4 regions of the Methylobacter sp. S3L5C genome follow, and region 4 is predicted to be linked to each of the others. Evidence: riboswitches for the same ligand, from Rfam matches in the RefSeq annotation. Region 4 holds a riboswitch; each other region holds the start of a gene.
What was found. A riboswitch is a leader RNA that binds a small molecule or an ion and turns the genes downstream of it on or off. The one in region 4 is predicted to bind cyclic di-GMP.
Positions count from the first base shown of each region.

Region 1: another riboswitch for cyclic di-GMP. It lies ahead of KKZ03_RS20305 (hypothetical protein); the one in region 4 lies ahead of KKZ03_RS21215 (VPLPA-CTERM sorting domain-containing protein).
Region 2: another riboswitch for cyclic di-GMP. It lies ahead of KKZ03_RS10105 (VPLPA-CTERM sorting domain-containing protein); the one in region 4 lies ahead of KKZ03_RS21215 (VPLPA-CTERM sorting domain-containing protein).
Region 3: another riboswitch for cyclic di-GMP. It lies ahead of KKZ03_RS08865 (esterase-like activity of phytase family protein); the one in region 4 lies ahead of KKZ03_RS21215 (VPLPA-CTERM sorting domain-containing protein).

Region 1 covers NZ_CP076024.1:4,498,381-4,506,385, reverse strand. The annotation lists gene KKZ03_RS20315 (VPLPA-CTERM sorting domain-containing protein) at 682-1,302, shown strand; gene KKZ03_RS20310 (hypothetical protein) at 2,188-3,102, shown strand; cyclic di-GMP riboswitch class I at 3,375-3,454, shown strand; gene KKZ03_RS20305 (hypothetical protein) at 3,485-4,237, shown strand; gene KKZ03_RS20300 (IS4 family transposase) at 4,420-5,730, shown strand; gene KKZ03_RS20295 (hypothetical protein) at 5,954-6,322, opposite strand; gene KKZ03_RS20290 (hypothetical protein) at 6,319-7,455, opposite strand; gene KKZ03_RS20285 (hypothetical protein) at 7,579-7,728, opposite strand; gene KKZ03_RS20280 (hypothetical protein) at 7,972-8,005, opposite strand, start outside.
Region 2 covers NZ_CP076024.1:2,247,658-2,255,662, forward strand. The annotation lists gene gspK (type II secretion system minor pseudopilin GspK) at 1-849, shown strand, start outside; gene gspL (type II secretion system protein GspL) at 842-2,044, shown strand; gene gspM (type II secretion system protein GspM) at 2,025-2,534, shown strand; gene KKZ03_RS10095 (hypothetical protein) at 2,802-4,097, shown strand; gene KKZ03_RS10100 (hypothetical protein) at 4,878-5,399, opposite strand; cyclic di-GMP riboswitch class I at 5,911-6,001, shown strand; gene KKZ03_RS10105 (VPLPA-CTERM sorting domain-containing protein) at 6,042-6,794, shown strand; gene KKZ03_RS10110 (hypothetical protein) at 6,871-8,005, shown strand, end outside.
Region 3 covers NZ_CP076024.1:1,948,922-1,956,926, reverse strand. The annotation lists gene KKZ03_RS08900 (hypothetical protein) at 1-35, opposite strand, end outside; gene KKZ03_RS08895 (hypothetical protein) at 333-725, shown strand; gene KKZ03_RS08890 (2OG-Fe(II) oxygenase family protein) at 832-1,461, opposite strand; gene KKZ03_RS08885 (hypothetical protein) at 1,739-2,818, opposite strand; gene KKZ03_RS08880 (transposase family protein) at 2,896-3,399, shown strand; gene KKZ03_RS08875 (transposase family protein) at 3,353-3,733, shown strand; gene KKZ03_RS08870 (hypothetical protein) at 3,730-4,242, opposite strand; cyclic di-GMP riboswitch class I at 4,637-4,714, shown strand; gene KKZ03_RS08865 (esterase-like activity of phytase family protein) at 4,756-6,234, shown strand; gene KKZ03_RS08860 (lamin tail domain-containing protein) at 6,295-6,981, shown strand; gene recC (exodeoxyribonuclease V subunit gamma) at 7,773-8,005, shown strand, end outside.
Region 4 covers NZ_CP076024.1:4,679,522-4,687,526, reverse strand. The annotation lists gene KKZ03_RS21235 (hypothetical protein) at 1-158, shown strand, start outside; gene KKZ03_RS21230 (DUF2202 domain-containing protein) at 179-802, shown strand; gene KKZ03_RS21225 (DUF302 domain-containing protein) at 888-1,271, shown strand; gene KKZ03_RS21220 (ISNCY family transposase) at 2,160-3,656, opposite strand; cyclic di-GMP riboswitch class I at 4,399-4,473, shown strand; gene KKZ03_RS21215 (VPLPA-CTERM sorting domain-containing protein) at 4,509-5,081, shown strand; gene KKZ03_RS21210 (DUF6655 family protein) at 6,381-7,022, shown strand; gene KKZ03_RS21205 (hypothetical protein) at 7,401-7,550, shown strand; gene KKZ03_RS21200 (HdeD family acid-resistance protein) at 7,782-8,005, shown strand, end outside.

The DNA of each region.
Region 1 (8,005 bases), 180 kb from region 4:
AACTTTGTTGGTCTGTTTTAGGGTTTAAAATCGCATTACAGCGCAAAAACGCTTAAAACCAGCAGAAGAGCAGGGCTACACAAAAAAACAACCTTATAGCCCCATTCAGTTTGTTTTTTGAGTGTTTTTAGACTGTTTTTTTATATCTCTTAATGCTCTCGCGCATATTAATGGGCCGCGTTCGCTTTCTCGCTATCCTCTCGCGCTGTAAGCACCCATCACAATCGTAATGCGTTGCGAATCGTTTCAAATTGACAAAAATACAAAAATCACCTTAATTTCAACCCCATTTTACCCTATGCCGCCTTCGCTTTTGTACTATGACAACACTATGAAAACGCCCAATTCTAAAATGAAAAATATAACAAAGTAAAGCCCCATGATTTTAGTCAGGGGGCTTTACTTTTTTTAAGTAAGTTGCTTTATGTTAATTAATTAACATTGAGGACTTGCAGGTTTTTCTGTGTCTGGATTTTACTAAATTATATTGAGTGTATTTTCTAATACTATTAATTTTAAAAATAAAACAATTAAAATATAGCAACTATTTAAATCGGTTAGTTTGAATTGTTACATTTCGTTACAATTAACAAATTGTTATGAATCGGTGTTAAAGGTATTCTAAGATCACTTTAATTCAACCGCAATTTACAAATATACGGTTAAAACCGCGAGAATACGATGTCATTAGTAAATATGAAAAATAAAATGAATAAAACACTAGTCGCTTTGGCGCTCTGTGCGATAAACACCATAGGGTCTGAGGCCCACGCCGCGTCGTATATGATGCTCGAAAATATCGGTTTTTTCAACGTGTTAGCGACGTTTGATGGAATCGCGTATAACTCGAACGATATTGGAAATATTACCAATTTCATATTCAGTAATACACTCACAAACTATCAGGGACCCGTGAAGGCGATTGACCAAACACTGGCTGTATTCGGCAAAAGTGCAGTTATATCCTTTGACGGAAACGAAAATATTTTCGCATTCAGCGACCCCAATACGGACGTTATTTACAGGAACAATTACGGTCTGGCAGGCACACCTAACGGTTCGCGCTTGGGATCGTGCGAAGCAGGGCCACAATTTTTGTGTACAACCGGCCAATTGTTCGCCCCTTTAACGACTCATACCCCAATGAATTGGAAGATCATGGCCATGGCCCCCACCGTTGCCGCCGTTCCAATTCCAGCCGCTATCTGGATGTTTGTATCAGGCTTATTAGGTTTTGGAGCTTTTCATAAGAAAAAGGCTAAATCTCAAAACCTGTATAGCACCATGACCGCCAACGCTTAACGTAAAGATCAGGCACTAAAGCCGCCTCTACTGGGCGGCTTTTTTGTTGTACTGTTCTTCATGAAACCGGTGTAAACATTAAAGATATTTATTGACGGTAATGGATGCAAGCTGCAATGGCTCTGCCGAAAAGTGCTACCCAGAAAAATAAAATCTACGCCCAATATACCTAATAAATGGCTTTTTTGGGTGTTTCTGCACCTTGAGTTGGTTGTAAAATTGATTCAACAAATTAGGTGGGCACATTTTTTTGTCCAACATTTCCACATTAAAATAGAATGATGACATTGGGTAATGTATCGATATTATGCTTTTGTCCTTTGAATATTGGGCAAGGAAAAGATATTTCCCAACCTACATATCTATTTTGCCAAAACACCTCCACAAAAAAAGCCCCATGACCTAAATCATAAGGCTTTAGTCCAAAAAACCAACAAATCTTAACTATAAACTGGCGGTACCAGCGCCACCAACACCTTCGATGAATTGGTAAACGTTATTGATTAACGGCACCAACGTGGAAAGCTAAAATCTGTAGGGTGAAATAGCGTATTGCGCAGTATGTTGGTCTTTGATCATTCGGCGCATTACGTTATTACTAATGCACCCTACATTTAAACCGTCTTACGGGTTTGTTGCTCATAGGGTGCGTTTATAAAAACGACAGAAAAGTCCCATAGAATTTATTAAATGCCAAAATTTACGTGGCTTTATGCCATTTTCAACACTCCTCAATTTAAACTGTGTTTAACCTACCATTTTTTGAAAGTCTTAACTATTATTACTTGGTAGATCGTAAGGCATAAAAAAACGAATGTTTAAACGAAACAAACCAACTGATATTACTATTAAATTCAATGGCAGACTTCATCACGTAAATTTTTCATGATATCTCCTAAAAACTCTAGTAAAGAAACAATAAAGTTAGCTTTGTTATTACCATGTTTAACTTTAAGTCTTTGTGCAAATACATCGTGGGCTAGTGTCACCTCTTCTTATTCGGAAGGTAGTATTTCAAATACTATGGGCAACTCTACCCCTCACAATAATTCGATAACTTATACTAATAAAGTAATAGATACCAATAGCTTGGAGCTAGAGACTGTAACTTTCTCCAGTACGCCAGCGCCTTATATTTTAGTATCAGCGAAAGCATATAATAGATACGGAGAGACTATGGCCCAAGCCGATGGCACTATGTCTTATAGTATTGATATATCGGGGCCAGCTTCTACCTGGATTCCAGTGGGCTTCGGAGGGCGATATTGGCTATTTGGTCAGGATCTCGCAGCACAGACTATTGATGAAGTTCAGACAGCCTCAAAAGTTGGTTTCTCAGTAGGTGGAGAGACAGGGTTTAGCTATGACTGTGGTAACCATTTATGTACAAGCAATACACGTCACACAGGACGGTCAGATATATGGTTAAACGAAACGTTGATTTCATATGATTCTTTTGCTGGCACTTTTGGTGGAGTCACAGAGATTCTGACTGATGCGTCCGGGCATGCAACACAAATGGTTTATATGGACGCTCTATCTCGATCTCATGCATTCGGTTCAATTTTAACTTTTTATGCGGGGGCTTTTATTGATCCTGAGTTCTATATTGACCCAACTTGGCTAGCTTTAAATCCAGGTGCGACATTATCATTACCCTTAGGCGTTGGTAATGCCATCACACCAGCAGCTGTCCCAGTACCTGCAGCCCTATGGCTGCTCGGTTCTGGCTTACTGGGCTTGACAAGCCTTACACATAAGCGCAAAGAATTGTTATGCTCGCAAAAACGATGCTTATAGGTCGCAGTTTTTGTATTTGTTGGCTTAACGTCCAGTTTAGTTCGATTTCTTACGATTAGACTGTAGGTAGGCAACATTTTTTCGTTGCCTAACAGTCAACGAAACAAACCATTATTTAAATATGCCGGGCACAAAAAAATGTGCCTGATCTGTCTGGTAGGCATGGTCAAATATGCAATATTTATTAGTGATAATATTTAAATTTATTGCACAAAAGCAGTTTTTTCAACTTTAAACTTCGTGTCAAGCTTATGTAAGTGCGCATGATTCAAGGACGATAAAGCTAAACTTATTGTGAGATAAGGACGGAAAGCTACGGAGCCTTTTTTAAAAGGTCAGCCGAGTTGCACATTTGATTAATGAAAGATTACCTAAAGAGAATATGATGAAACATCAAAAAACCTTATTAGCGTTGGCTTTGCTTGCCAGTGTCGCTGTTACCGGAACTGCCCATGCGTCGTTAGTTGATCGTGGTAACGGTATGTTGTATGACAACGTGCTTAATATCACTTGGCTACAAGATGCTAACTATGCTGGTACCTCTGGTTATGCAGGTGCCGTTAATAATGGAAAAATGGAATGGAATACTGCAGTCACGTGGGCCGCCAATTTAGTCTACGGCGGTTTTAGCGACTGGCGCTTGGCCAGCAACACACCGGTCAACGGCAGCAGTTTTAACACCGGATATTCCGAAAATGGCACAACCGATTTCGGTTATAACATTACTAGCTCCAACTCCGAGTTAGCCTATATGTACAACGTTAACCTGGGCTTAAAGGATTATGTTGATACAGCTGGAAATTACCAACCTACATTTGGCATTCATGGCAACGGTTCTAATAACGGACAAGCCAACATCGGCTTGGTCAATAACCTACAAGCCTTGGTTTACTGGTCGGGAACTGAGTACTCGCCCGGTTCTGGCGGCGCTTGGTACTTCGATACATCGGCTGGCTACCAGGCTGGCTACAAGAACGGCGACGAACTTGGCGCTTCTTTCTATGCCTGGGCTGTTCGCCCCGGCGATGTTGCCGCAGTTCCCGTTCCTGGCGCAGTTTGGTTATTCGGTAGCGGTTTGATGGGATTACTGGGCTTTAGACGACAGGCCACATTGGGTAATTTGACCCCGGCGTGACGAGGTTTGCAACCCCGTTATTCACGTTTTTACCCTGCCTGAACCAAGCAGCTATACCTGCCTAACGGAATCAATGGGGTCAGTGTCAATGCCAGTAAGTTAAGGCATAACTAACTGATTATGCTAAAATTACAGGCAATAAAATCACGTATTACCTATGAAATAAAGGCCACCATAAAACATTGGAAAAGTCATTAAATAACATTTTTCTACTCATAAACAATACCCTTAACGACCTTTCATTTATAGACAAACATCGTCTTTCAAATACCGCTTTTATACGGAACAGATCACTCAATTTTTCTACTTTAATACTGTATCTGCTTAACTTTAGAAAGCATTCCAATCAAGTAGAACTCGACCAGTTTTTTAAGGTACTTAATCATAAAAAAGAAGCCTCTCAGTGGATCACAAAGTCGGCCTTTTTTCAGTCCAGAAAACAGCTTTCACATACCGCATTTATCGCGCTTAATCAGCTAGTAATCAATCAGGCTTACCAACACCCTGAGCACTTGAAATTATGGAAAGGCTTTCGCTTATGCGCGATTGATGGTACCTCCATTCGCTTGCCCAATACACCGGATATTACTCAGTACTTTGGCACTCAAAAAGGACGACCAGGGCAAGGGTCTTGCACCATGGGCATGGCATCGGTTTTCTATGATGTTCTGAATCATTTAGTCATCGATTCTTGTATTCATCCCAGGCTTAAATCCGAAAAGTCCTGTATTGATAGTCACATGGCTCATGCGAGTAAAAATGATTTGATTATTTATGATCGTGGCTACCCTGCATTCTGGCTCTATACCTTTCATTTACATCATAAACAATCATTTTGTATGCGGACAAAAACCAAGCAAAGCCTAGTCGTAAAAGACTTTATTAAAAGTAATAAAAGACAGGCAATAGTAACAATTAAGCCCAATAAACCTTCAATTAAAACGTGTGTCGAAAAAGGATTATCAAGTGCCCCGATAAAGCTCAGATTAGTCCGTGTTGATCTTCCTAATGAGGTAGAAGTACTGATTACTAATCTCATGGATACTGAGCTTTATGAAGCTAGTTTATTTAAGTCGTTATATCATCTCCGCTGGGGCGTTGAAGAAAATTATAAACGCTTAAAACAATGGCTTGAAATTGAGAATTTTTCCGGTAAATCAGCGCTCTCAGTTCAACAAGATTTTTATGCCAAAATTATCGCTGCAAATTTAACCGCGTTAATGGCAATGGCGGCACAACAAAAAGTGGACGAGAATACGCAACATTTACGCTTGAATTACCAAGTGAATTTTGCCCAAGCCTTGTCAAAAGCCAAGCATCAGGTCATCAATTTTATCCGGCATTCAACTGACGGATTTTTGTGTGATATTAATCGACTTATTAGTTACATCGCCATAACAATAGAAGCCGTTAGAGAGGGACGTTCGGCACCGAGACTTTTGAAAAATATTAAGAATGACATTCATTTTACAGCCTATAAAAGCTCTTTATAATTAGAGCGTTATATCTTAACTTACTGGCATTGGGGTCAGTGTCGTTGATTTTGAAAACTAAACAACCACGAGCTTAAGATAGTGGGTTTGAAAATCGATGGGGTCACAATCAACGACACTGACCGCATCGATTCTTGATTCCCAATGCAGCTGCAATGGCTACCTGAATTTTGGTAATAAAAAACCCGCTCGGAGTGGGTTTATGGGATAGTTATTTCATAAGTTATGCCTGATAAAGCCAATTCCGCTCTTGAGCTTTAGACATTAATACCTTTGCCTTTCTTTCTATTTCTTTCTTGCTCATATTGGAAAAGCTCAGATAGGCATGCTCAGTAAAAGGTATTCCGTTATAAATGACAGGGACGGATTGTTCGATGCACTGTTCATGGCTGACAGCCATCACCCCTGCTGATTTAAAAGATTGTGTAACTGTAAAATGTAGCCACGACTTTTCTGGACTGATCAAGTCTCCGTTATATACGGAAAGTTCGTTTTCATCTTTTGGTGTTGGGCGAAATGCTTGTGAAGTGACTCGCCCATTTTGAATGAAACTTGGGTTGATTTGTCGCATTAAGAGTGTTTCTGGATTCATACGTTCTCTTCAGGATGCAATTCTTTTAATGCTTGGTTAAGTTTGCTCCAGCCATCGTCATTAGATAAATCAAAATCTGAATCTATACATTTATCCGATTTTAGGTTTAGCGCCTGCCATTCTGCGCATTTTTTATCTAAGTTTATTTCTATAGAGGCTTCCCAGTTTCCGATAGGCCATTCCGCTTGAATATTTCCATCGCTGGTAGGGTATAGGTAAGGCAACGGCAAGTCAGCATCGAATTTTGATTCAAAGCTTTTGCCCAGCCAAAGCAAATTTTCAGGATTAAGAGCGACCCCTTTACCATCCAACCAGCCATCCTCTAGTTTAGCCAGCTCATCTAGGCGCTCATCGACGTCTAATGGATCTATTAGAGTAATGTGCTCTACGAACTCGATGGACTTAGGCTGATTCTGTCTATCTATTTTGATAGCACCTTGCACCACAACCCTAGCATCATTGGCGTAATTATTGAAAGCATCAAGTATAGTGTCTAAATGTTGACTCGTAAGCGGCGCTCTAAGTTTTGTGCCATTTTTTAATTCTAACTCGAATCTCATACGCGATTGATCAGCTTCAGAAATACGACCTTTTAATACCCTATCCTCTGTCCACTCGTCTACCTTGGATGCACGAATAAGTTTTTCACGAGTTTCAAGCGTGAGTTTAGCCAGTTCATTATCATTAAACTCAATATATTCATCGCCTCGCAATCCACGGCCAAAGCGATCAAAATACCCGAGAAATTGTGCTGGTAAAGGCAAAGGTTTGCTTTGTACAGCGCAAGCTATTGTTTCAATTACAAGATCCCTTGCCTGTTTAAAATAATACACATCTGGAGAATCATACATCTCGACCTGTGTCTGTGTGTCTACAGGGCAACTCATTGCATACATTAAGATAATAACCGGAATGGCACTACCATTCTCAATATTTGAAATATGTAATGACAAGTCTTTGCCAAATCCGCTTGGTATTCTTTTTTGTTTTGGATGAGATTCTTTAAACTTCCACTTTGCAACTTCAACAATCATTTCCTCAAGTGCCGCGAAATCTTTTAATAATTCGAGCGGAACACTATGTTTGTTAAATCGCTCACCAACAAGACGAGGTTTTAGAAATTCATGACTCATACGCTTTCTCCTCTTGTGCAATGTTGGCGTAAAACGTAAAAAAAAACCGCATAATAGCGGTTATTTTGTTGGGATCAGTATAGCCTATTCAATTTTTCTTTGTCAAAAACTGCCAAAATAATATTAAATATCCACCACATAGCCCGGTAAATCCGGTGCATCGCCGATAATCGACGCGCCCAGGGCCGGATCAAGTGCAATCAATACTTTCGCCCCGGCAATACGGTTATTAACGCCCCTTACCCGAAAAAAGTACGGGGTCAAGTCTTGCAATCACACATTTGGTCTAACATTACGCTCAACCGGGACGTAGTTATAACTCGGCTTTATTTTTCAGATTTCCGTGGCATCCGGTTAGCTCTACCCTAAAAAATCTAACCATTTCATCGTCCGGTTTGGATCGATTACTGACAATCAGAAAACAATAATTCACCTCTTGTCAGTACATCAAAAATTCACCAAAAAAAAGCCCCATGACCTGAATCATGAGGCTTTAGCCCTAAAAACCAACAAACTTTAGCTATAAACCGGCGGTACCGCCCCCGGCATA
Region 2 (8,005 bases), 2.4 Mb from region 4:
ATGTCCAGTGACCGGCAGATGGATATACGCAGAACCGAAAATCAGTTGCGCTCAAGCCAAGCGTGGGAGTATGTGCATGGGCTTGAAGCTTGGGCAGGAAATCAGCTTAACATTGATTTTTCCACCAATCAATACGACGCGCTTACTGATCATTGGAGTAAACCGCTGTTTTCAACGATTCCAGAAGGGAACATTAAAGCCGATATCATTGAGTTGCAAGGCAGGATTAATATCAATAATTTACTGGTCGATGATAAACCCAGTGATGATGACGTTCAACGCTTAAAGCGCTTGTTAACCAATCTTGATATAAAGCCCGAGTTGGTTGACGCCATGCTGGATTGGATGGATCCTGACATGGAAATGCGTTATCCAAACGGTGCTGAAGACGAAATTTATACCAAGCTCGTGCCGGCCTACCGTAGTGCTAATAGCCCGTTTGCAGAGGTGAGCGAATTGTTGCGGGTACAAGGTATCACTCAAACAGATTACGAAAAATTATTGCCCTATATTTATGTGGCCGAGGGCTATCAACCCGTTAATGTTAATACGGCCAGTGCTGTGGTTTTGCGTTGCATGACCAAGGACATAAAAAAAGATGAAGCCGAATCCATCTTTAGAGCCAGTGGTAAACCTTTTAAAAAAGTGGAAGAGTTTTTAAAAGACGAAGCGATGGCTGGTATTAGTGTCAACAAAACCAGTTTGAGCGTGGTCAGTAACCATTTTTTATTATCAGGACAAATCGACATGGGGAAAAATGCATTAACGTTCCAGTCACAAATACAACGCAATGCCGATGGCAAGGTTAAAATAAGCAAGCGGATGCGCAGGAGTTTACTGGATGGCTGAGAAAATTATAGCCAGACTGATTAATCAACAAGATGCGGATGTTCAATGGCTGATTGTAAATGATGTTACGTCGTCTGCAGTACAACAGGGAACGTTGCAGGATTTGGCGGTCAGTGCCGGCAATACAGCGATTACCTTATTATTGCCGGCAGCAGAGATCTTGTTGCTGGCAGTCGATTTACCGGTTAAAAGTAACAGTCAAATTAAAAAAGCACTGCCTTTTGCGCTTGAAGATTTGCTTGCCGATGACGTAGACACTTATCATCTGGTCTGGCATCGGCCGTCCAAAGACACCGTTTATGTCGCGGCAATCAATCAGGTCAAGCTGCAAAATTGTCTGTCGAGTTTTAAGGAAGCCGGCATAAATATCAACAGCGTTTATCCGGAAACCTTGTGCCTGCCTTATCAGGCTGAGAGTTGTTCACTTGTTATTGATCGGCACAATGCCATTTTACGGAATGGGCAATGGCTGGGTGGCGGTATTGATGTTGAGGTATTACCGACGATGCTGGATAAGTTGCTAACAGAAAATCCGGAGTTGTATGGGTTACAAGTCTGGGAGGTTAATGAGCCTGCACAGTGGTTTTTAGACGTACCCATCACCAAGGATCATCATAAACTGGAGGCAGTTTTACCATTTTTACAGGCCGGTGCAGTAAAGTTGGGTGGTGAATTTAATTTGTTAACGGGTGTTTTTGGCCGTAAAAACACAATGGACTGGCACTGGCAAGAGTGGTTGCCTGCGTTAGGAGTTATTCTGCTTGCTGTACTGCTACAAATCGGCACCTTGATAACCGGTTATTGGCACCAAAATACAGAACTGGCAGCACTGGAAACAAAGACATTAGAACTGTTTAAGCAAACTTTTCCCGAGATAAAACGGATTGTTAATATCAACGTGCAGGCAGATCAGCAGGTCACTGAACTAAAAAAACACAGCGTAGGGCAGGGCAGTCAATTTATGCAGCTGTTATATCAGACCGGTGAAATGCTTGGCACAAACCCGGATTTTAAGTTACAGCAACTGGATTTTATAAACAACCTAATGCAATTGCAGCTTATCGCCACAGATATTAGTCAAATTGAACAACTTAAGCAGCAGCTTGAAAGCAAAAATGCCTTATCAGTAAAAGTTCAGTCCGCAGAAGCTGGCCCAAATGGCGTGGAGGCACACCTTGAAATTAAACAAAAATGAGTTTCTGCAGCGCCTGGAAGCCCTGTCGCCAAGAGAGCGCTTGTTGTCCGTCGGCGTTGTTGTTTTTATCGTGTTTTATGCTTTATATCAATTAGTTATTGCGCCGATAGCCGCAGAAAAAATCCTGCTTGAACAAAAAATTAATGCCCAGCAGCGGATTTATCACGCTATAAAAAAGACCAGCCTGGAAGTTACAACGTTACGTAAAAATCAACAGGACACGGGGGTTGATAGTATAGAGGGGCAATCGATAATGACCGTTATTGATACTAGCAGTAATGAGTTGGACATAAAGTCCGCCATCAAACGCATGATTCCTGAAGGCGCCGACAAAGTGACCTTGTGGCTTGAAAATATTGCCTTCGATAAACTAACCCTTTGGCTGGCGGTGCTGGAAACAAAGCATGCCATCACGGTTGATCAAATTAGCATTAATCGGGAACAAACCAACAAAGGCACAGTAACCGCCAAATTGTTGCTGAGTCACTAAGGCGGCAGCAATTCAGAGCGTTCTAGTAGAACTTATAAATCAATCAGTTGCTGAGTGTTAAAATTTAATTTTTCTTGCTGTTTTAATGAATAATGAGTGATTTTCCATTAATTTCACCATTAAAATCATACTTTCAATGAAAAAACGTTCAAACCAAACCAGATCTACGTCCAACGTCGAATAAAAAAAGCTAAGCAACGTGCTGCGGCAGCCAGGCAAGAGACCATCACTAGCCAGCAGCAGAAGAAAAAGCAACTTGTGCATGAAATGTACTCCACCATTTGCCAACACTTTCCCGAGCTGTTTGAGTGGATGCGAGCGGTGGATGATTGTCGTAAGAAAACTTCAACTTATGAGTTGGCCGCTCACCTGACTGCATGCTTGGCGATGTTCCTGTTTAAATCGGGTTCTCGTAATCAATACAACCAGTGCCGTGAGAATCTACAATTCAAGCAGAATTACCGGCGTCTATTCGGTTTTTTCATGCCCCATGGTGATTCCGTGCAGAAGGTCATGGACTTGTTAGATATTTTTCAAATTGAACAATTGAAGCACCAGATGATTCAGGTTTTGATTCAACGCAAAACCTTCCATAACAGTCGTTACCGTGGGCATTGGTTTCGAATTGCGGTTGATGCAAGTGGGATGGGTAGTTATGACCATCAACGTGATGAGCAATGCCTGCAGCGTACGTCAAAAAATGGTAAAACCACTTACTTTCATTCAGTCTTGGAAGCAAGGCTGATTACCCCGAACGGATTCAGCATATCCATCGCCACTGAGTGGCTTGAAAATCCCGAGGATGGTGAGTATGACAAACAAGATTGTGAGCGTAAGGGCTTCATCCGTCTGGCAACCACACTAAAGAAAGTTTATCCACGCCTGCCCATACTGATACTCGCGGATGGCTTATATCCCTATGAAGGTTTTTTCGCTATTTGCAAAGCCAATCAATGGCATTACTGCGTGACCTTTAAGGACGGCAACCTAACCTCCGTTTGGGAGGAAGTTATGGAATTACAGGCACTGCAAAGCAAGAATACCCGCCAGGACCTGTGCTATCTGCCCGCTGGCAAAACCGTAGAGCAGGTATTTCAGTGGGTGACGGCGGTAGATTATAAAGGGCATACGTTAAATTGGCTGGCGTGCAAAGAGACCATCAGATCGACAAAAACAGAAGTACTCGAAGAGGCGCTAAAAACTACGCGTTTTGTCCACATCACTGATTTACCCATCAATGCTAGCAATATTGCTGACACCAGTCGGACTGGACGCTTGCGCTGGAAAATCGAGAATGAAGGCTTCAATACCCTTAAAAACGGTGGCTATGGCATGGAACATCAATACGCCAGGAAAAGTTATTGTGCCCTTAAAAATTACTTCCAATTCATGCAAATGGCACACCTCATTCATCAATTGATGACGTTGAATACTCGCTTTCGAGAAGACTTCATGAAGGCTAAAAACCATCCCACCCTGAAAAGCCTTTGGGTTCAGCTTGTTTCCGCCATGCAATGCTTTGAAATTAATGAACAGGAACTACAAGGTATTAGCGGGGCTTAACTTAATGGCAGTGAAGGTGGGCCAACATAAAGTAGTGCATTTTTGCATTCATACTTATTAAGATAACCAGTAGTAAATAAGCTTCACGAATTTACAAATTAATTGTGTAACTAAACAGTGCGTAAGGCGTGCCATATCCACCTTTTTGTATGATTGGTAAAATAAATACTGTAAACAAGCATAAAAATTCGTAAAAAATTGAAACTTTGAGTTTTATAGCTTTTGTCTATGGCAACAAACCTTGGTTTTTTATGCTGATTACTTGAGAAATTAGCAAAACACCGCAAGCAATTGTGCTAATTTTTCGAGAAATTAACAAAACACTTCAAGCGATTTTTCTAATGAAATAAGGATTTATAAAAGTACTTCAAGCAATTAGGCTGATTTTTTAAGCGGTAAAAAAGAAACATCAAGTAAATAGACGGGTTGCTTTAATTATAAAAATATAATAATGCGTCTTTAACCATAGGTATATACACAAGTCTTACTGCTCCTTCTTCAAAGGGAGAAGGTTGAGATGAGGGGTATGTAACTGCTTGATTTTATTCTCCTCGGCAATTGCTCCTGCATTGTGCTGCATCCGTGCAGTCGTCATCCCAGCCCTCTCCAACAAGAGAGGGAGCTTGGCGCTTCTACAACTCATTGTTTTTATTATGAGGAGAAGTTGTGTAGATGCCTATGGTCTTTAACAAGGGGGAGGCTATATTTACAAGCCTGACCTCCATTGCGAATGAAACAAGCAGGGTACATGTTTCGTGCTTTTTGTGGACTAAAAACTTTTTATTTAGTAACCAACACTAACTCTACTTCAGCTTCGGCAGTATCAAGATCTTCCTTGATAAATTCAGGCAGGCTATATTTCGCTATAAAATAACTTTTAAGCCAGGTATTAATATCCAGTTGTTTAAAAGCCAGTGCGGCATCTATTTGCAATAAACGTTGGCGTACCAAATGTTGTGGAAGCAGAATTAATTCTATGTCAGCCATGGCCACAAATTTATCGGGATTGGCATTGCCATTGTTGATAATCTTAAAAAGTTGTTGTTTTTTTAAGCCCAAATTCTGGTTTAATTCTTCCCTAAACTCAATAAATAAAGGCAGTAAGTCACTGCCAGTGCAATCCATGTCGTGTAATTGGTACATGCGGTTTAAAAGATTACTAACGGCAAAGCGATAAAGTTCTGCTTCTCTTACAAATAGACGAGACGCCATGGTTTGGATAGCATTCCTATCATGATTGTTTAAACGCATTGAAACGATTTGTTTTTTATCGCCTTCAGTAATTCCTGGTGATGATGACATATTTCAACTGCTGGTATTAGTAAAGTTCAGAAATTACATTAAAGTCTGATTATTATTAAATATAGTTGATTATTGTGACAGCTTTATAACAAAGCATACATTTAATCAATAAGTCATCCTTTTACCATACTAATTGTGTTGACATGGACAGCTTTTTACCAAACCCAACTAGGCAACTGCAAAGCAAAGGACTTGTTTTATCACTGCCCGAGTAAGTGTATTGCAAGATTAATATATAGAGTAATGAAGTTGTCATACAAGTGTATTACATTGTCAGCAACTGTCACTGTTTTGTAATCCAAAAGATTGAACCGATATGGGATACTAGCTCCACGTTGAAAGCATCTGGAGCAGATGCCGGTTAAGCAAGGGAAGGCACTGACCATACTGACAGAAGCAGCAACAGCGCTTTATTCTTGATTCAGTATTCAGCAGTAAAGAAATAGATTTATGGTAGCGGGAGCTTAACTGCTTGGCAATAAAGCAGTGAATAATATATTGGTAACAAAGAAAGTGTAAAAGCTAAACCCGTTGCGAAGCGGGGACGGAAAGCTACAGGTCTTGAAAGATTACAAATGTTTTAAGATGGCTGGGCCGCCACATTATGCGAATTTTAATTTTAAACATAATTGGTATTAACAAATGAAAAAATTTAACAAAACTTTACTCGTTGCGGCGTTAATGATAGCTGCTGGTTCTGCTAATGCGAATATCTCTGTTCATAATGGCGATTCAGAACTGTTTATGTCGGTTTATGATTCTAGCAGCAAAAACACGTACTCTTTGAATACGGGTTTGACTATCGATGCTTTTATAGCAGCGGCTAGCAACTCTACTTATGCCTATACTCACGATCTGTCTTTAGATGCCGTATGGACATCTGGTTTTAAAGGTGCTGCAGGCTTTAATGCTGCGACTACTAGTTATGCGCTGATAGTGGGCAGCAATGTTAATCCTGATGTTTTGCTTACCTCAAGTGCAGTCGGTGGTTTGGTGCTAACTGATACTATTGACGCATTAGTTAGTAATTTTCAAATCCAAGCGGGTGAAGTTAACGCTTCCGGTTTTGATATCTCTAAAGTTGTTAATGATGGCAGTATAGCAAATACCGGACAATTTAAAGACTTTGATAATGCATTTGGCCTTCAAACTGGTGCTAAGGCTGCCGGTGCTTACGGCTCTGCGTTAGCTTTTTTTCATGCCACTAATGTTCCTAATGCAGCAGGAGACGAGCTAGAGTCACACGTAGAGCAGTTTGCCGGATCATGGACATTGGCGGGTAATACATTGTCTTTTTCTGCTCCTGCTCCAATATCCGCTGTGCCATTGCCTGCTGCAGTATGGTTTTTTGGCGCTGGTTTGATGGGTATGTTGCGTTTAAATCGTCGTAAATAAATGGTTGTATAAATCCTGTGACGGCTGCATTGTTTTAATGCAGTCGTTTCTGATGTTTTTTAATTGAGAGGCTAAAATGAAAAAAAATTTAATCCTGGGTGCTGCCATTTCGGCTGCATTATTGGCGGGAAACGCGCAAGCGATTACCGTTGATGCTAACAACTTTCCTGTTTATGATACCAGCGCAGCTGGCGATACCCGTGTGGTATATATGTCTGGCGCTTCAGCGGCCGGTACTTTTATAGAAAAAGTATTAACAGGTGCGGGTGTTGCTGCAGATCAAATTTGTGACGTTAGCCAGCCTATCTGGAAATTTAAAGACAATATTGACGGTGCGACACAAAAAGCTTATTTGTGCACGCAATCAACAACAGCGACCGGTTTAACATTGGCCACTGGCAAAGCTAACTTATTAATTTACAAGCGTGATGAAGGCGGTTCTGGTTATGGCGTTAGCCCAATCATTGCTGAAGCTAATGGCGATACTGCCGGTGCTACTATCGAGTTCTTAAAAGTTAACTCAACAAACTGTACTGGTGTAGCACCTGCTGCTGCCGGTACATTAACCAGTATTACTTGTGCTTATACAACAGGTACTGCCGGAAATAACCAATTGGTTGTTCCTGATGTCGGTGTTTCTGATGTCGATCCTGCGCAATTTCAAGGGTTAAATGCTCCTTTAAAAACTAATAATGTCACCCTGTTTGCTAATGTAACAGCTGCGGATGTTGCCAAGTTAACGGTAACACCTGGCGCTGCAGTTGTGTTTGGTGTCCCGGTAAGCATGCATTTATACAGAGCGTTACAAGGTGCTCAACTTGCCATGCATACTATTCCAGTTGCTGATCCAGTATCTGGTACAACTTGCATTGTGGGCGATGTGACAAATGCTGCTTGTATGCCCAGCTTGTCAAAACAGGAAATTGCTTCCCTGATTAAAGGTGATTGGAATAACTGGAACAAATTAATGGTCACTATTCCTGGTGTAACTGCACCTCTTGGTTTAGCAGCATGGGCATCAGCTAATCAAGCAGCTGATGCACCTGCCAACGCTACGACACATGTCTGCCGTCGTGAAAATGGCTCAGGTACACAAGCGCAATTAAATAATTTTGCCTTAAATTATCCTTGTACTACGGCTTCATCTACTACTCCTCCGGCTGTTGGAAATGATGGCCTAAACGGTAATACAGGTACTAAAACAGAATCAT
Region 3 (8,005 bases), 2.1 Mb from region 4:
ATTGTTTTTTTTGCTTTCTGCTTTGTTGCACTCATTATAAATTCCTCTTACTGTTCAATAAAAAAAACAGTATATACCGTTTATACTGTTTTAAACAGTATTTTGTCTATGACTGCCTAACAAGGAGGCTGTCCGACAATAGAAAACCTACAACAGCATCTATTCTCGGCAACCTCAAAGTCCAACACTTTGATTATCGACTGTGTTAATAGAATCTCATCAGGCTATTTGAGCTAATATCTATAGGAAAAACAGGCACTATAAAATATACTCAAGCCTGATATTAAATGCCCCTTTCAACAACAATCTTGGCCAGTAGATAAAGGTGATTCATGATTAACTTACCCGCGTTGCTTTTGTCAGCAATATTACTTTCAGGGTGTACCAACAACCAATCAGTCTCTGAAAATGCCCCGAATAATAATATCGGTTATTTTTCAGATGCATTAACATGCAACCAATCAACCACGCAAAAAACGAAGATTAACGTTCCTACGGGAGGAACACAAATTGTTATCGAGATGCCAATCGGCCACGATGCAAATACCTTTGTCGACTGTATGAAGCATGAGGGATGGCCGATTACGCATGCAGATCCCACTGAATATCTAAAAGTTTCAACAGATTGCCTACAAAAAACCCAAGGAACAGAAAATATGGATGAAAACTATGCGGTCTGTGTAAAACGTAGCCGTATGGATGTCGACGTTATCACCGACAAATAGGCAGGTTTGATGTATCAATCAGTCGATTGATTTTCGGTTAAAAATCCTGATTGTCCTTTTTTATAAAAAGAATGGGCAATCAGGCAGATAATTGATCGCCAAAATATTAAGAGCGAACCGTTTTCGCAAAGCGGGCATTAAAAGCAATCGATATGCGATCTTCTTCACTTTCGTTGGGATAAACCCAATGCCGCAAATAAGACGGAAATATCAACAACATACCGGCTTTCGGCTTCATAATAAATTTACTGGCAAAGCAGGCTGCACCATCCACTGCCAAGGTACGAACATTGGTGCGAGTATCAAAAAATTCGATACTACCGCTCAGGTCTTTATCGCCTTCGGGCACACTGACATAGTAGGAGCCGGACCAAGTCCAGTTAGGATGATCATGCGGCGTATTAAGGCCGCCGAGACCCAGTACATTAACCCAGCCCTCGGCCTGAAGGCTATAGAGCGGAAAGTCAAAACCGGGTGAGACATTTTTGGTAGCCAGTTGAATCGCTTCCACAATATGCTTACGCAAAGCCTGAAAACCCGGTTCGCTACGCATAAAAAAATCATCATCGGAGTGCCAGCCTCGCCAGTTACTGCGCGCCATCCCCGATGAACCTTCATGTAAAGTTCCGATTTCTGATAGTAGTTGAGAGTTAAGCGCTTGGGCGCTTTCTATCTCAAAAACAGTCAGTGGTGAATAAAATAGCGGTTGCATACCTTGCAGCTTGAGAGTGCTCATAGAATATTTCCAAAGTCAGTGATGTAATTCGCGCGGTCACCTTTACGGAATTTATGATCGAGTTGTGACCCCGAAAAGTATGTGCACCTGAATGTGTTTATTTCGCTCATGATTCGACAAGCGGACTGCGAAAGGAATAAACACATTCAATTTATCCCGAGAATCATTAATAATTAAGTAAAGATTTCTTAGCTAAAAATAGAAAAAGCGGCGACAAGATTGCCTTGTCGCCGCTTTTGTTAAGGCACCCAGTTGCCGGGCTTAAACCTGAGACAATTTAGCTTTTTTTATTACGACGTGTAAAACCCAAAAAGCCCATAATTGCAGAACCGAACAACCAAGCTGCTGCTGGAACCGGAACTGCTGCTGGCGCAGTAACCAGTTGTAACTGACCACCTTCAACCAACAACGGATTGGTAGAAGACTTGTGATTTTGAGTAACCATCAAAAATGCGTCGTAACCCAAAATAGCAGATACGTCAATAACACCTGAAGATTCTTCATCAGCAGTAACAGAACCTGCAACCACAGTACCTCCAACCACATCACCAAATAAAGAAGCATCATGCTTTAAGATAGCGGTTAATGAATCTGTAGCCAGATCATAAGACCATACTTTGGCATTATGTGGAGCATTACCGGTATCTTCCTGCAATATCAATGACTTGCCATCAGCAGACACAGTCATGTTGTCCATCATGATTTGGCCTTCAGTACCATCCAGCAACTTTTTAATAGTACCGCCCAATTCTGGATTGGTAATATCCGCAAAATCCAATTCCCATAAACGTGAAGCACCCACTTGGGTTTGACCTGTAATTTCAGTTTTATCGAGTTGGTCAGTAGTCACAAACCAGAACTTGCTACCATCAGCACTCCAGGTACCATCTTCAGGGCGAGAAAATGTAGTCGCCGTATCGCTTAAAGTAAACGCCGCACCATCAACGATATTGGTGGCACGTGTAGTGCCATTAGCGATTTCAAGAGCATTACCGGTAACATTAACAAACTTCAGATTACCGTTATTCAAACCGGCTTTATCAACTTCAGAACCGGTATTAGTTTTCGTACCTACATACACACCAACCGTATTATTCATGACACCAGTACCGCCATCGTTGGTACCGATGGCAATGGTTTTATCCTGTGAGAAAGGATTAATTAAAATATTTTCCCAACCGCCAACAGCCGTTCCACCAGAACCGTTGGTTGCCAAATTAAATTTACCCAATGTGTAACTGCTGCCAGCGTCTAAACCGGTAACTACTGTTGCTTGTGCCCAACCCGTGCTGCCGCCTTCCTCACCAGTCATGAACAATTTTGCTTGAGTACCCATACCTGTTGCTACATTAGACATCTTTCCTAAATAATTGACATAGAATTTGGCTTTGATAGGGTTAAAATAGCGATCTACCTCTGAAAACACGGATAGCCATGACTCCTTATGCCCAATTGCCAAGACACAAGCCTGAAGAATTTTTAAGGACTGTCGGCCTGTCACCAGAAGATTTTCTGCATCTTCACGGTAAGCTGGTGACTTACCTGGACGAACAAAAAGTCCTTAATCCACTGACTAGACGGGGACGAAAAGACTCCAAGATGGCTTTGGAAGACCGCTTGTTACTGACACTCTATTATCTTCGTCACTATCCGACGTTGATAAATCTGGCTGCGGTCTTCGACATCAGCGAATCGTATTGCCATAAAATCTATACTCGCACTGTAAGACTATTGATCAAAATCGAAAAACTGCCCAACCGCAAAGCACTGTTGGAAGATCCCGCAGCTACCGTGGTCATTGATGTTTCGGAGCAGCCTATCGAGCGCCCTGTTAAAAACCAGAAAGCGTACTTTTCAGGAAAAAAAACGCCACACGATCAAAGTCCAACTCGTGATCTGCCTATTGACGATGACTATACTCTCCGTAGTGATAGGTAAAGGTCAACAGCATGATTTTTCGATCTTCAAAGATAGCCGTCTATTGTTACATCCTGATGCCCTGTTGTTGGCGGATTCCGGATACCAAGGGATAAAGAAACACCATCAGAACTCGACTCTACCGGTTAAAAAGAAAAAAGGCCAACCGCTTTCGGCAGAAGACAAAGCCGATAATAAGGCACTATCAAAACAGCGTATTTTTATTGAGCATGTTAATCGCCGATGCAAAATTTTCAGGATTGCCAAAGATGTTTATCGGGGCAAACACAAGCATTACTCCTTGACATGGAATTTAGTGGCTGCTCTTGTTAACTTACGCTATGGCTGTATTTAGGAAAGATGTCTATTAAACAAAGCGCTCGCAGCAGGCAGGTCGGCAGAGCAGAAACGACTAAACGTAGTAGTCAGATTAGAAACTGCCTGTGATTGTTGAAATCCGTTATCCCAACCATAAACTTTAGTGATCAAATCCCCACCGCTTTGTACGGCTAAAGTAGCTTTATCAATGACCCATTTAGACACATAAGCACCGCCTTTAGTCGCATCAGGATTGTGCGTGTGCGCAGAACCGACAGTATTATTCCACTCATGATTCATCAATACGGTAAAAGTACCATCATTGTTATCAAAAGCACCTAAACCGTCAGGAAGACCGCCCATAGTATAACCACCCACTACGTTTCCAGTAGTCAGGATTGAAGTTACTGCCCAACCTGGAGCAGTAGCCAATGGAAGCAGATAAGGCGCTGTAGTCGTGCTGGGGCCTGTAACAGCGGATGCCATCAAAGGCATACCAGCCAATATTGCAGCAACAGCTGCAACAGATTTTCTCATTTTAAACATGGTCTTTTCCTGGCTAATAAAATTATTGAGTATGTCCGGTAACTATTAACCGGAAAATAGTTTATACCGAAGAAAAATGACAGCAGCATTAAAGACATATAAAAACTATATTATTAAATAAAGCCATTTATTCAATAACATAAGTATGAAATACACATGAGATACACATGTATTACATTAAGACCAAATCTAAACAAAATTGTAATTTTTTTGATACAAAATCTTGGGGTTTTTTAGAGCTCAATACTTTACCAAGCCTGGATAATTTATCGTGCTTAGTCGTAAGCAGTGTTAATTTTTGTCTTTTTATCAAGCATCTATGCTCTCTTAATTGATGCCGTAAATTTGTAATTTCATGTCATTAAAATGACATAACTGTCTGTCAAAATAAAGTTTGTGTCAAAGCTAAACCCGTTGTGAAGCGGGGACAGAAAACTGCGGGTCTAAAAGACGAGATAGCCGGGTTACCACCTAATTGAGTATCCCACGCTTACAAACCTTTTAGGATTTACGATGCATAAAAAACTGTTACTTTCGGCTATCATAGCCTCACTTTGTGCCGCTACTTCAGCGCATGCAGCAATAACGTCAGGCCAATTAATCGCTATTGGCAGCTTGAGTGGCAGTTCTGCCGGCGTTAATACCGATTTGTCAGGCTTAACAGGCTTGCTTGAAAACGGTATAGCAGGTAATTTCCTGGGTGGTATCGGTTCCGGACTTGCTTACGCAGGCGGAAATACTTTTATTGCGACGCCAGATCGCGGACCTAATGCAACGGCGTACAACAGCCAAATAGACGACACATCTTCTTATATTGCACGTTTCCATACCATAACTCTGGATTTAACTGCCAATACATCAGGTACTGGTTTGGCTTATAACCTTACGCCAACATTAACAGCAACCACTTTGTTGTCTAGCGCCACAACGCTAAATTATGGCACTGGTGCAGGCTTGGGTAACCAAATAAATGGCGCTCCCTTAGGTTCCGGCGCACCAATACTGAATACAACCAACAACACCAATTATTTCACCGGTCGTTCTGATAATTATGGTTCTGCCAATGCACTGGGCGTAACTGATTCCACTTCAGCAAACCCCAGCAATGCCCGCTTCGATCCTGAAGGCGTACGTGTTTCCAATGACGGCAAGAGCGTATTTATTTCCGATGAATACGGTCCTTATGTCAACCAGTTTGACCGTGCAACCGGTGAGCGCATTAAATCTTTTGCGCTGCCTGCCAATTTGGCCGTTGCAAATCTGAATCCGATTGGCGCTACCGAGATAGCTAATAACACAACCAGCGGCCGAGTTACCAACAAGGGCATGGAAGGTTTAGCCATTACTCCGGACGGCACCATGCTGGTAGGTATCATGCAAGCGGCGTTGGGACAGGAGGGTGGCGGTAAAAGCATTCGTATTGTGACTATTGACATCGCAAGCGAAGCGACTCATGAATACGCCTATAAACTAACAAACGGTTCAGGTGCCAGTGAAATTATCGCCATCAACAACCATGAGTTTTTGATCGATGAGCGTGATGGCAAAGGCTTGGGAGATGGCAGTAACGCTGTCGTCAAACAGCTGTATAAAATTGACCTCACAGGTGCAACTGAAGTTAGCGGTATGACTGGCTCTTCGGCATTAGGCGCTGCAGCAATTCCAAAAACCTTGTTTCTTGACGTAGCCGCTAAACTTAATGCCAATGGCATCAACAGTGCCAATGTTCCATCCAAGATTGAAGCATTGGCTTTTGGTCAGGATATTTATGACAACGGCGCATTGTTCCACACATTATATGTTGCCAACGACAATGATTTTGTCCCTGGCCTCGCCGGTGCCAACCAATTTTATGTATTTGCTGTTGCCGATACGGCCCTTAACTTTCAGGCGCAACAAATATCTGCTGTCCCTGTTCCTGCAGCTGCCTGGTTGTTTGGTACAGGCTTGCTTGGCTTAATGACTTCGTTAAGAAAGCGCGTCCGTGCTTAAATAAATAACTCTTACCACCACAATATAGTGGTGGTTTTTAACCCTGCTTGAGAAATTAAAATGAACAATAAAACCATAGTTAAACTGTTGGCTGCCGGTGCCATGCTGAGCGGCCTAATCAATACGGCCGAAGCATCCGTTACTAATGTTAAAATTACCGAATGGATGTATAACTCCAATGCTGGAGAATTTATCGAATTTACTAATCTGGGATCAACCGCTGTTAATTTTGCCGGTTGGAGCTTTGATGACGCTAGTAGAGCGCCCAACTCAGTCACCTTATCGGATTTTGGCCTTATCGGCGCAGGCGAATCGGTAATATTAACTGAATTAACGGCAACTGCATTTCGCACAGAATGGAATTTATCATCCAACATAAAAGTTATCGGAAACAATACCCAAAATCTGGGACGCTCCGACGAAATTAATCTTTATGATAATACCAATACCTTGATTGATCGTCTTACTTATAACGATGCAGGAACCGGCAATGTGAAAGGTCCACGTACTCAATACGTAAGCGGCATCCCTGGAAGTCTTGCTGCCTTGGGAGCCAACAATGCCTCACTATGGGCTTTGTCTACTGTAGGTAACTTGGACGGTGCCTACCTATCATTAAGTGGTGACATTGCCAGCCCTGGTAAAACATCATTTGCTGTATCAGCAGTTCCGGTGCCTGCTGCTGTATGGTTGTTTAGTTCAGCATTGGCAGCATTAGGTTTTGTTGGAAGACGTAAAAAAGCATAAATTATTGACTCTTAAGAGCTATCGTAAGCCTAAAATATCTGCTTTGATTAAACCGGTATGACAGGTTAGCGATAGTCACTTTTACAATAAAAGTTGTATGTGATTTTTTGCATCTGATAACTAAAATCCAAATTTATTCTGTTTTAGCGTTACTCCCTATCGTTGAATCTCACTTTATCCTCTGCTCATAAGCGTGCTTAATGAGTTAACTATCAACTACCGTTGACCAAAAATTCGTCCTATCGTAAATTCCAAAGCAATATTTTTTAATATTGAATGTCGTTCACCGATCAATAGTACTAAAACCTCAAAGCTATCGACCACTGTCATAATTTGTCGGTATATTGGATTTTTACGCCTCAATAGACTTTCTTAAAATCTAACCGCCAACACCACGATAAAGTATGCGATATTACTGCACAGGGAATATTTTCAATTTCCAAGATAAACAAAGATAAATTATGCAGTTAGCGCTATTGGCACGGATTCATTCAAGTTGTGATAAAACCATGATAATGCTGACTTTGTTACCATGTTTTTAAAATGCAAAGCGACATATCACGGCCTTTAAACGCGGGTCGGATTTTATTGAACCACTTTGGCACCAAGCCATTACCGGCAAACCTTCTTATATCCACTGGTAGTTTTCTGGTACCTTGGAGCAGGAACGTGGTTTGATGGCTAAGAAATAGTACATTTCATTCCTAAGCTCAAAACAACAGACAAAAGGGTTACCTACAATATCAAACCCTTATTTAACCAAGATGCTTTCCAATAAAAAAAATATTCTCATGACAGAAACAAGCTACAAAACCTCGCTGGACAGCGGCATTGCAGTCATTCACTCCAATAAACTGGAAGCGTTGGGAGATGTGGTCGAATACTGGCTGCGCGAACATCCTTTGGCACCGTTGGAAAATGAAGTATTTCTGGTGCAAAGTAATGGCATGGGGCAATGGTTACAGCAAAGCCTGGCGAAAAATAGTGCGTTAGGTATTGCCGGAGCGATTAAAGTGCAATTACC
Region 4 (8,005 bases):
GAATCCAGGGGCAAGGCTTGGAGCAAAGCAGTAAGCAAGGCTCATTCAACGAATCAGGTGATATGCAACGTGATCGTATGCGCCAACAAACGCACGATCAGAATCAGGAGCGTGCCCAACAACAGCAACGCGAGATCCTCGCGGCTTTTATTAATTGATTGATAAAAAGGTGATTAACATGAAAACTACTACTAAAAAACTCATTGGATTTGCATTAATCCTGTCTTTATTAAGCGCTTTTCCTGCGCTGGCTCGGGGGCCTTCATCGGAAGCGAACAGACTTCAAACACAGCAAAGCGTCACCACACTTAGCGTGGCTGAACAGAAGAACCTACTTTTTATGCGGGAGGAAGAAAAACTGGCGCGCGATGTCTATATAGAATTGTACAAAACATGGAATATGAATATTTTTAAGAACATTTCCTCATCGGAACAACAGCATATGGATGTTATTCTTAAAAAAATAAATCTTTTCGGGCTGACAGATCCCAGTTTGCCCGGGATCGGCATTTTTACTAACCCTGATCTACAAGAGCTTTACGATAAATTAATTGTACAGGGGATTTCATCCTACAACGATGCGCTGACAGTGGGAGCAACAATCGAGGATAAGGACATACTGGATTTGATGAATGCCATCGCGGCTACCAAAAATCTGGCATTGAAAACAACGTACCAAAACTTATTGGAAGGTTCGAAGAATCATTTGCGTGCTTTCGTTGGTTTGCTAAAGAATCAAGGTCTTAAATATACTCCGCAATTCATAAGTCAGGAATTATTTGACGCTATTTTAGGCGTTTAATGGCGATTTAAACGGAATATGTTTTTAATGGGGAGTATAGTCGTCACCATAAACTCAATTGTGAGTCACAACCTTCGAGGTTTGCATGTATTACATCGTTGACACAGACAAGTCATTTACCCAAGCATCGGCCGATCTGGAGTCATCTGTTAAAAACCATGGTTTCGGGGTGTTACATATCCACGACTTGGGCAACACCCTTCGCAGTAAAGGTCTTGCATTTGACAATGAGTGCAAAATTTTTGAAGTCTGCAATCCGAGTCAGGCCGCAAAAGTTTTATCCATCGACATGCGCCTGAACATGGCGTTGCCTTGCCGTATTTCGGTGTACACTGAGCAAGGCAAAACCAAGATTGGACTTATCAAACCGGCACAGATGCTTTTGACACTCTCCCAAGACAAGGCGTTAGCTGAAGTTGCCAATGAAGTTGAAGAAAAAATCATGCAGATGGTTGACGAGGCGAAATAACTATTAGGCACGTCAACGGCTTTATAGGGGTGCAGAGCACTTGCTGCATCCCTGAATGGCAAAAAGTAATTACGCGCCAAACCGTTACCGCTTGGGCTCAATTTTTTGTACATTGGAGCTATCAATATCAAGAAAACATCACAAAAAATACTTTCTGTTAGTGGGATTCACCTTAATTTCGCTTTCGAATCCGACAAAGATGAATTAATTAATTACAGCCGAACGACAGCAATCGGACATATTGCAGACGTTGATTGGGAGTATCCGTCTGTCCGTTGTTGGCAGCTATGGATAGCTATCCATAGCGACCCCTATGTATAGTGGGCAACTATGAATAGTCTTAAAATGCTATCGGCTGCATAACCTGATTTCACAGACGCTTCGATCAGCCATTAGTTAAAAAACTTTACATAGTTTTACATGATTTCTGAGGTGAAAATTTATTCCTTCAGACAAGTCAATGGACATCTGCCAAACATCACATATGAAGATGCCTGCTTGAGTGCCAATTGGCACTCTTCAGTTAATGATTTCATAGCACACTTGCTTGAATGTCGCCATGCATATCCCGTTTATAGTTATCATCCAGTTGGTAATAATTTTTGCATTTCCTTTCGGTATTAAAACTATGCATAGCTACTCTACTGGTAGTCGTTGATAATGCGTGGTTTGTAAATTATCTCTATTCATAGTTAGTGCCTGAACGAAAAAGCCACTTTTCAAAAAAACCAGCTCAACATCCGGAAATATTTTTTGGAAAAATATTTCCGGGGTGGAACAAACGACTCAATTTCTGCTTTACCATCAGTTTTTCAGAATTATTCCTAACAATCATAAATTATAAGCGCACCTTTCCTGTGGAACCTGTTGGCTGTTCTCAAAAAAGTGTCAGGCAACTAGTTTTTGTTGCCCGTTAAAAAGCCTTAGCCGGTCCATGTCGCGTTTAATTGTGCCGAGCTTTTGAATGTTACGCGATAACACGGCTAAGCCAACATAACGCTCGAAAGCCTCAATGCCATGATCAAGGCACTTATCCAGTCCATGTACTTCTAGCGCATTAATAGCCGATTCTACGGCGGAATGTTGCTTTTTTGCCTGTTTAAATTCCGCTGCGTATTCACGATTCTGGTCGGCTTTGGATAGCTTGCCTTTTTTGGGTAAAACGACTTGCTCAAGGAGGGCTTTCAGGTCGGTTTGATTGGCGGGACTGTGGAAGCCTTTGTCAAAGCTACAGGCGTTAAAGCGTAGGAATTTTGCTTGAGTCGCTTTAACCATCGGTACGGCGACTTTGTCGTCGGTAGTTTTTTGCATGACTTGACTGTGCAAGATAAAGCCCTGATGATCTTCCATGATACAGACCCGCAAGCCCAGTTCAACCGGGACTCCGGCTTTGCCTTTGCTGATCCATTCGGTGTGGGTCTGGAACAGGGAAAAGACTTTTTCATCATGGGGAATGGTTTTACCTTGAATAGCGCGGCGTCTAATTTGCTCGATTTGACGTTCGGCATGCAGGCTAAAAGTGCTCAGGTCGGTAAGCAACACTTCTGGTATGTGAAAGTCATTTTTTAACGTCAACAGACTGGCTTTAGTACGCTCAAGATAGAACCCTGCCAAATCAATATAGTCCTGGTAGGACTGTTTGATCTCAAGTGCTTTGGCGGCCTTGATAGCGTCATTTTTTGACGTGGAATGGTTGAGTTTTTGCAGCGTGCGATAGCGCCTTTTAAATTTAGACAGGTTGTGCTTATGCAATCGCCATTCAGGCAAGGCATGTTGCAAGCTCCATTTGACGCACGTCCGAATCAGAATCCGGATCGCGTCATGTAGTAAACTGATATCGGTTGGAAAATGCACGTTGGTTTTTAACACAAAAGAATCGCAACGGCCTCTGATCAGCGCATGAATATCCAGATCAGGTAATTGATAGCCGGCTCGAATAACTTCAGTACTAATACGCGCCATGATCGCTGGCGTAAACAGCTTGAGATTGTCTTTCAAGGTTTGCAGGCGATAGCGTTTGTCGGCATCAAAGCAACCAAGACCGAGCATTTCACGTAGGGTGTTATGCTGATTGGCCAACTCCAGAATGCGATCATAGTCTGTATTCAGTCCTACGCGTAGCGATCCTAACACCAAAATCGACCATTGATTCATACCGGGGCGGCCTTTGTCGATGGCAACGATTTTTGTCACTTCGGCGTCAATTTTAGTAGGCACCACTTCCTCCAGTATTTTAAAAACAGCATCCCTTAATGGCTGAGTGGTATAAATGTGTTGCACGCCCAGTAAGATGATCGGAATGTCATCACGGGAGGAAACATCTATTTTGATATCAGCAATATCGCGTTGACCGATGCTCATTTGTGGAGGAAATACCTTTCTCATCGGGAGTTTTCCAACGAGAATTTGAAAGCTGAGGCGCTTATCCGGGAGGTCGCTTTCGCCAAGCCCTTTTCGATGAAAATATTATTCATAATTATCAGTAAGTTACTTGAATTAAGCATTTTATACGCCAATAGGCTGTTATTTAATTTTCAATGGCCTATTTTATCGCAACTTATTGTTTTGTATTAAATAATTTATTACCGTTCAAGTACTAGTTAGATTCTATGCATAGCGATCCATAAGCGACATTGACGCCATATTTTCAAATGACAGGATACTCACAGAATGCGGACTGTCGATTTTAGTAATTTAAATGACACTACCGAACAAAACTGATTGCTGTGAAGTACTACAGCAACTACTTCTTAGTAGTGCTATACACAAAAGCACAGCGAGAACGCTATTATTCTACTTGTAAACTATTGGATTAATATTGTATACAATCCATCGTTAATGCTCCGCTTATCCAATCTAGTTCCACTCAATAACGCCACCAAAATACTATGCCGGTGTCACGAATGATGCTTTTCACTCTGCTCAGCATGGTTCATAGATTTAGTGTATTTAGATTTCTTGTTACATTTTGTTACAATTCGAAGCTTGACTCGCTATTTTTAGCTGTTATATTCGAATCGTAGTTTAAAGATTACATAAATACTATGGGTATTCATGGTCAAGCAAAGTTATCTGCTTAATAAAATTGCACGCTCGTGTCTCACTTATCCAGGTGTGCATGATTCATGGATGAACAAGCCAAACTTATTGCAAGATAAGGACGGAAAGCCACGGAGCCTAAAAGGCCTGCCGGGTTGTAAATAATCCTAATGAAATAATTTTAAGGAAATATACAAAATGAATACTTTTTCTAAATCCAAAATGAACACAATAATGATAACTTTAATTATTTTAAGCGGTTTCGCGGAAGCCAATGCTAGTACTACAAGTAATCTGGTGCAAAACGGGGATTTTAGTATTGCAGGAGGCGCAGGGTGGACAGCAACAGGCAGATATCAAGGCATTCAAAATGGCGAATGGTATAACGGGGCAGGTATTTCTGACGGCATCGACACACTTTCCCAAACCCTAAGCACAATAGCAGGCAATACTTATACGTTGTCATATATATTACGAACAGAAGTAACACAAAATTTTAGTTTCGTGACTAATTGGGGTGGCGCTACGATAAATACAGAGACCTCTACAAACTCGCCAGATGCCACAACATATACATTTGCCAATTTACTCGCCACGTCCAATTCTACAGTGTTAAGTTTCTCTGGTTGGAACAACCCCAAAGCTAATCATTTATCATACGTTAATGTGACTCAACAGGTTGCGGCAGTCCCCGTGCCTGCAGCTGTTTGGTTGTTTGGTACTGGCCTGCTAGGCCTGACTGGTTTTGCTCGGAAAGATAAAGCGGCTTAATACCGAATAATGAAATAAATTGTTTACAAATATAGAGACTCTCATGAGAGTCTCTATTTCAATAGTCAATTTTGAAGAAGCATTACACCTAAGTGCTAAGAGATTGTTGTTGGCTTCTGATCAATGTTATAGCCGGACGACAGCAATTGAACATATTGTAGACGTTGGTTGGGAGTAACCGTCTGGCCGCTGTTGGCCGAACTTGCTCTGTCAAAATGAAGGATCACTACCTACCCACCGGCGACATTGACGCCAGATTTCCTAATGACAGCATACACACGTAAAGCTGTCAGTCAATTTTAGTGAGTCAACTGATATTACGACAATGGAAAGATACCTATGCCCTAAACAAGGCAACTACATATAAATTTCATATCGAAAAAAGATATCCTCCCTAAATTAATTTTTCAAAGCGACTTTAAAAGCTTTTTTCTTAATGCTCATTACAATACTTCGGACAGATTTTCTGTGATTGAAAGCAACTGTCGCAATGTGCATCGTGAACTAATTTCCAATCGGTTCGTTACCGCACCGAACAAGTTCGGTCTTGTGTGTAGAATCGCCAACCAGTAGCCGGAAATAGGTTTTCGCACCTTATTCATGACTAATTGGTTCATGAATAACTTATGAAGTCTGAAGTCTAATAGGATAGAAACGTACGCTAAGGCCTGATGTAACCAAAAATAAATGTTAAATCTGTATCTTAAATTGATTAATAGACAAATTGTCCATCATTACTTGGGACAACTTTGATAAAAGCTGTATTGTAGAAGACCCCCCATTAACTCCAAGAAGGTGTCAGCTTGATCAATCATGAATAAACGTGCATTCCTCCGTCAGTAGCCAAAGATTTCAGGTATTAAATGTGTAATCCATTCGAAAATAATGCCCTATGTCCTGAGATAGCGTTACCCAATGAAGCTCTACGTCCGCCTATATTAAATACAAACTCTTTGTTCTTGGTACGAAAAAGCCTGGCAGTTTAAATCGCCTAAAAATTACACGGTCAGAACGGACTACTTTTGGCTAGTTGAGAACAAGTTGAAAGTCTTGATGGATAAGATATTCAGAACATTCCTGTGAAACTTTAGAGGTCTTTGTTGGCACCAGAAGCACCTTAGCATGGCGATACGACAACAGGATTTTAGCCGGAGAAAGACGGCTTTAGAAGTCTTGCTTAAGGGCTAAATTATTAGTGCGCGACATCAGTAACCTTTTCATTTTGGGGTTCAAGCTCTCGTTGTTTTTTAGGCAATGCTTACTCTCTATTCTTCTGAAAAATACATAAGTTGAAAAATCATGATGATAAAAAAAACGCTACACTTGGTTTTGGTTTTGACTTTAAGTGGTTGCGGTACTATGTGGCAAACGACTTTACCCACACAAACCGCGCTTGATCAAATGCTAGTCTCTACTGCCGCTGACCGTGCCGCTAATTTATTGGTTATGAATTCTCAAGGAGAAGCGATTGCAAACTTAAGTGGTAGTTTGGGAAAAACGTTTATTTATACGAAAAACTTTAATACCTTTGATGTTAAAAATCAACAATACGCGCTACACGCTATTCGTAGGCATTTTATTGATGCGGGTGTGGTTTTAGTTGATGACCTTAAAGAGGGGGATACGATTGCTGAGATTGGAACGGGAGCCTTATCGATAGATAACACCAGTTCATTAGTAGGAATGCCAACAATAACGGTACCGATTCCATTAATAGGAAATGTGAGTATCCCTGAAATTTCGTTGTATAAAAAAGAAACCAATCGTGCTTTAGCGGAATTTGCGATTAGTTTGCGTGATACGCATACTGGGAAAACGCGGGGTAAGTCTTTTCTTAGCGTAGGTACGGCGAAAGTTGACAGCTGGGTGGTGTTATTATTTTTCAAATTTACTACCAACGATATGCAGGTTCCAAAGCAATATGACAGTATTGGCGATTAAACAGCGGATGGTCGTCAATAAGAGAGGCGCTGTTGAATAAATGATTTGATATTATAGTCTTTCATAAATTATGACTCCCAAAATCTAATAATAAAAAAGATTTTAAAATCAATGTTTTTGTACGATAACGGGATGTTATTTATCTGAAAGTCTATAAATAAAACTCAAAGCCAGTATTGAAAATTTTATGGACTCCCGAGAAGGCTTGGCTTCCATGCTTGAGAAAGTTAATTTTTTATGAGAAAGCAGCGCGCTTACTCCTATTTATTGATCGATCAATTAAAGGTTGCACATTATTTGCACTTTTCATGGTTAAAGTAAGTATCAAGAATAGAAGATTATTACTGTTCTGTACCATGAGGAATAAGGTGACTAAATATGAACAAGAAAATTATAATCTTTGTCTTGGTTTTAGCTATTCCATTAACTCTTTCCGCATTTCCTGGAAATAAAATCAATGGTGAGGGCCATTCTACTAAGAAAGTCGAACGCCTGACTACAATAGTTCAGACAGTTTTAAGTTATTGAAATGATATGTTGTTTGACGAATTATTTCAATAACTGGTTATTATTTAATGCGACGCCGAATTTTACACAAGCTTGATTTTATTCTCCAAAAAACACCACAAGCCTTATTATTCGTGAAGTATCAACTATCAAAACTGTCCGAAGTATTGCAACATTAGATCCTGAAAAAATTTTCATCGAAAAATAAGGGTATTAATTGATAATAAATAAATCTAACCGACACGAACGATTATGAATGCTGAATTTAATAGCAAGAAATTGCGGCAACGACAATATAAAATCCACGATCACATTCAAATGCATTGGAAATTGTATGCTGCAGAAGGTGTTTTATTCATTATTCTAGGTATAGCAGCATACATCGTACCGCATTTTATCCCTAAAGGCGTTTCTGTCGTTTTAGGAAACTTTCTTTTAGTCGTGGGGTTATTGCAACTCGTCAGAAGTTTAATGTT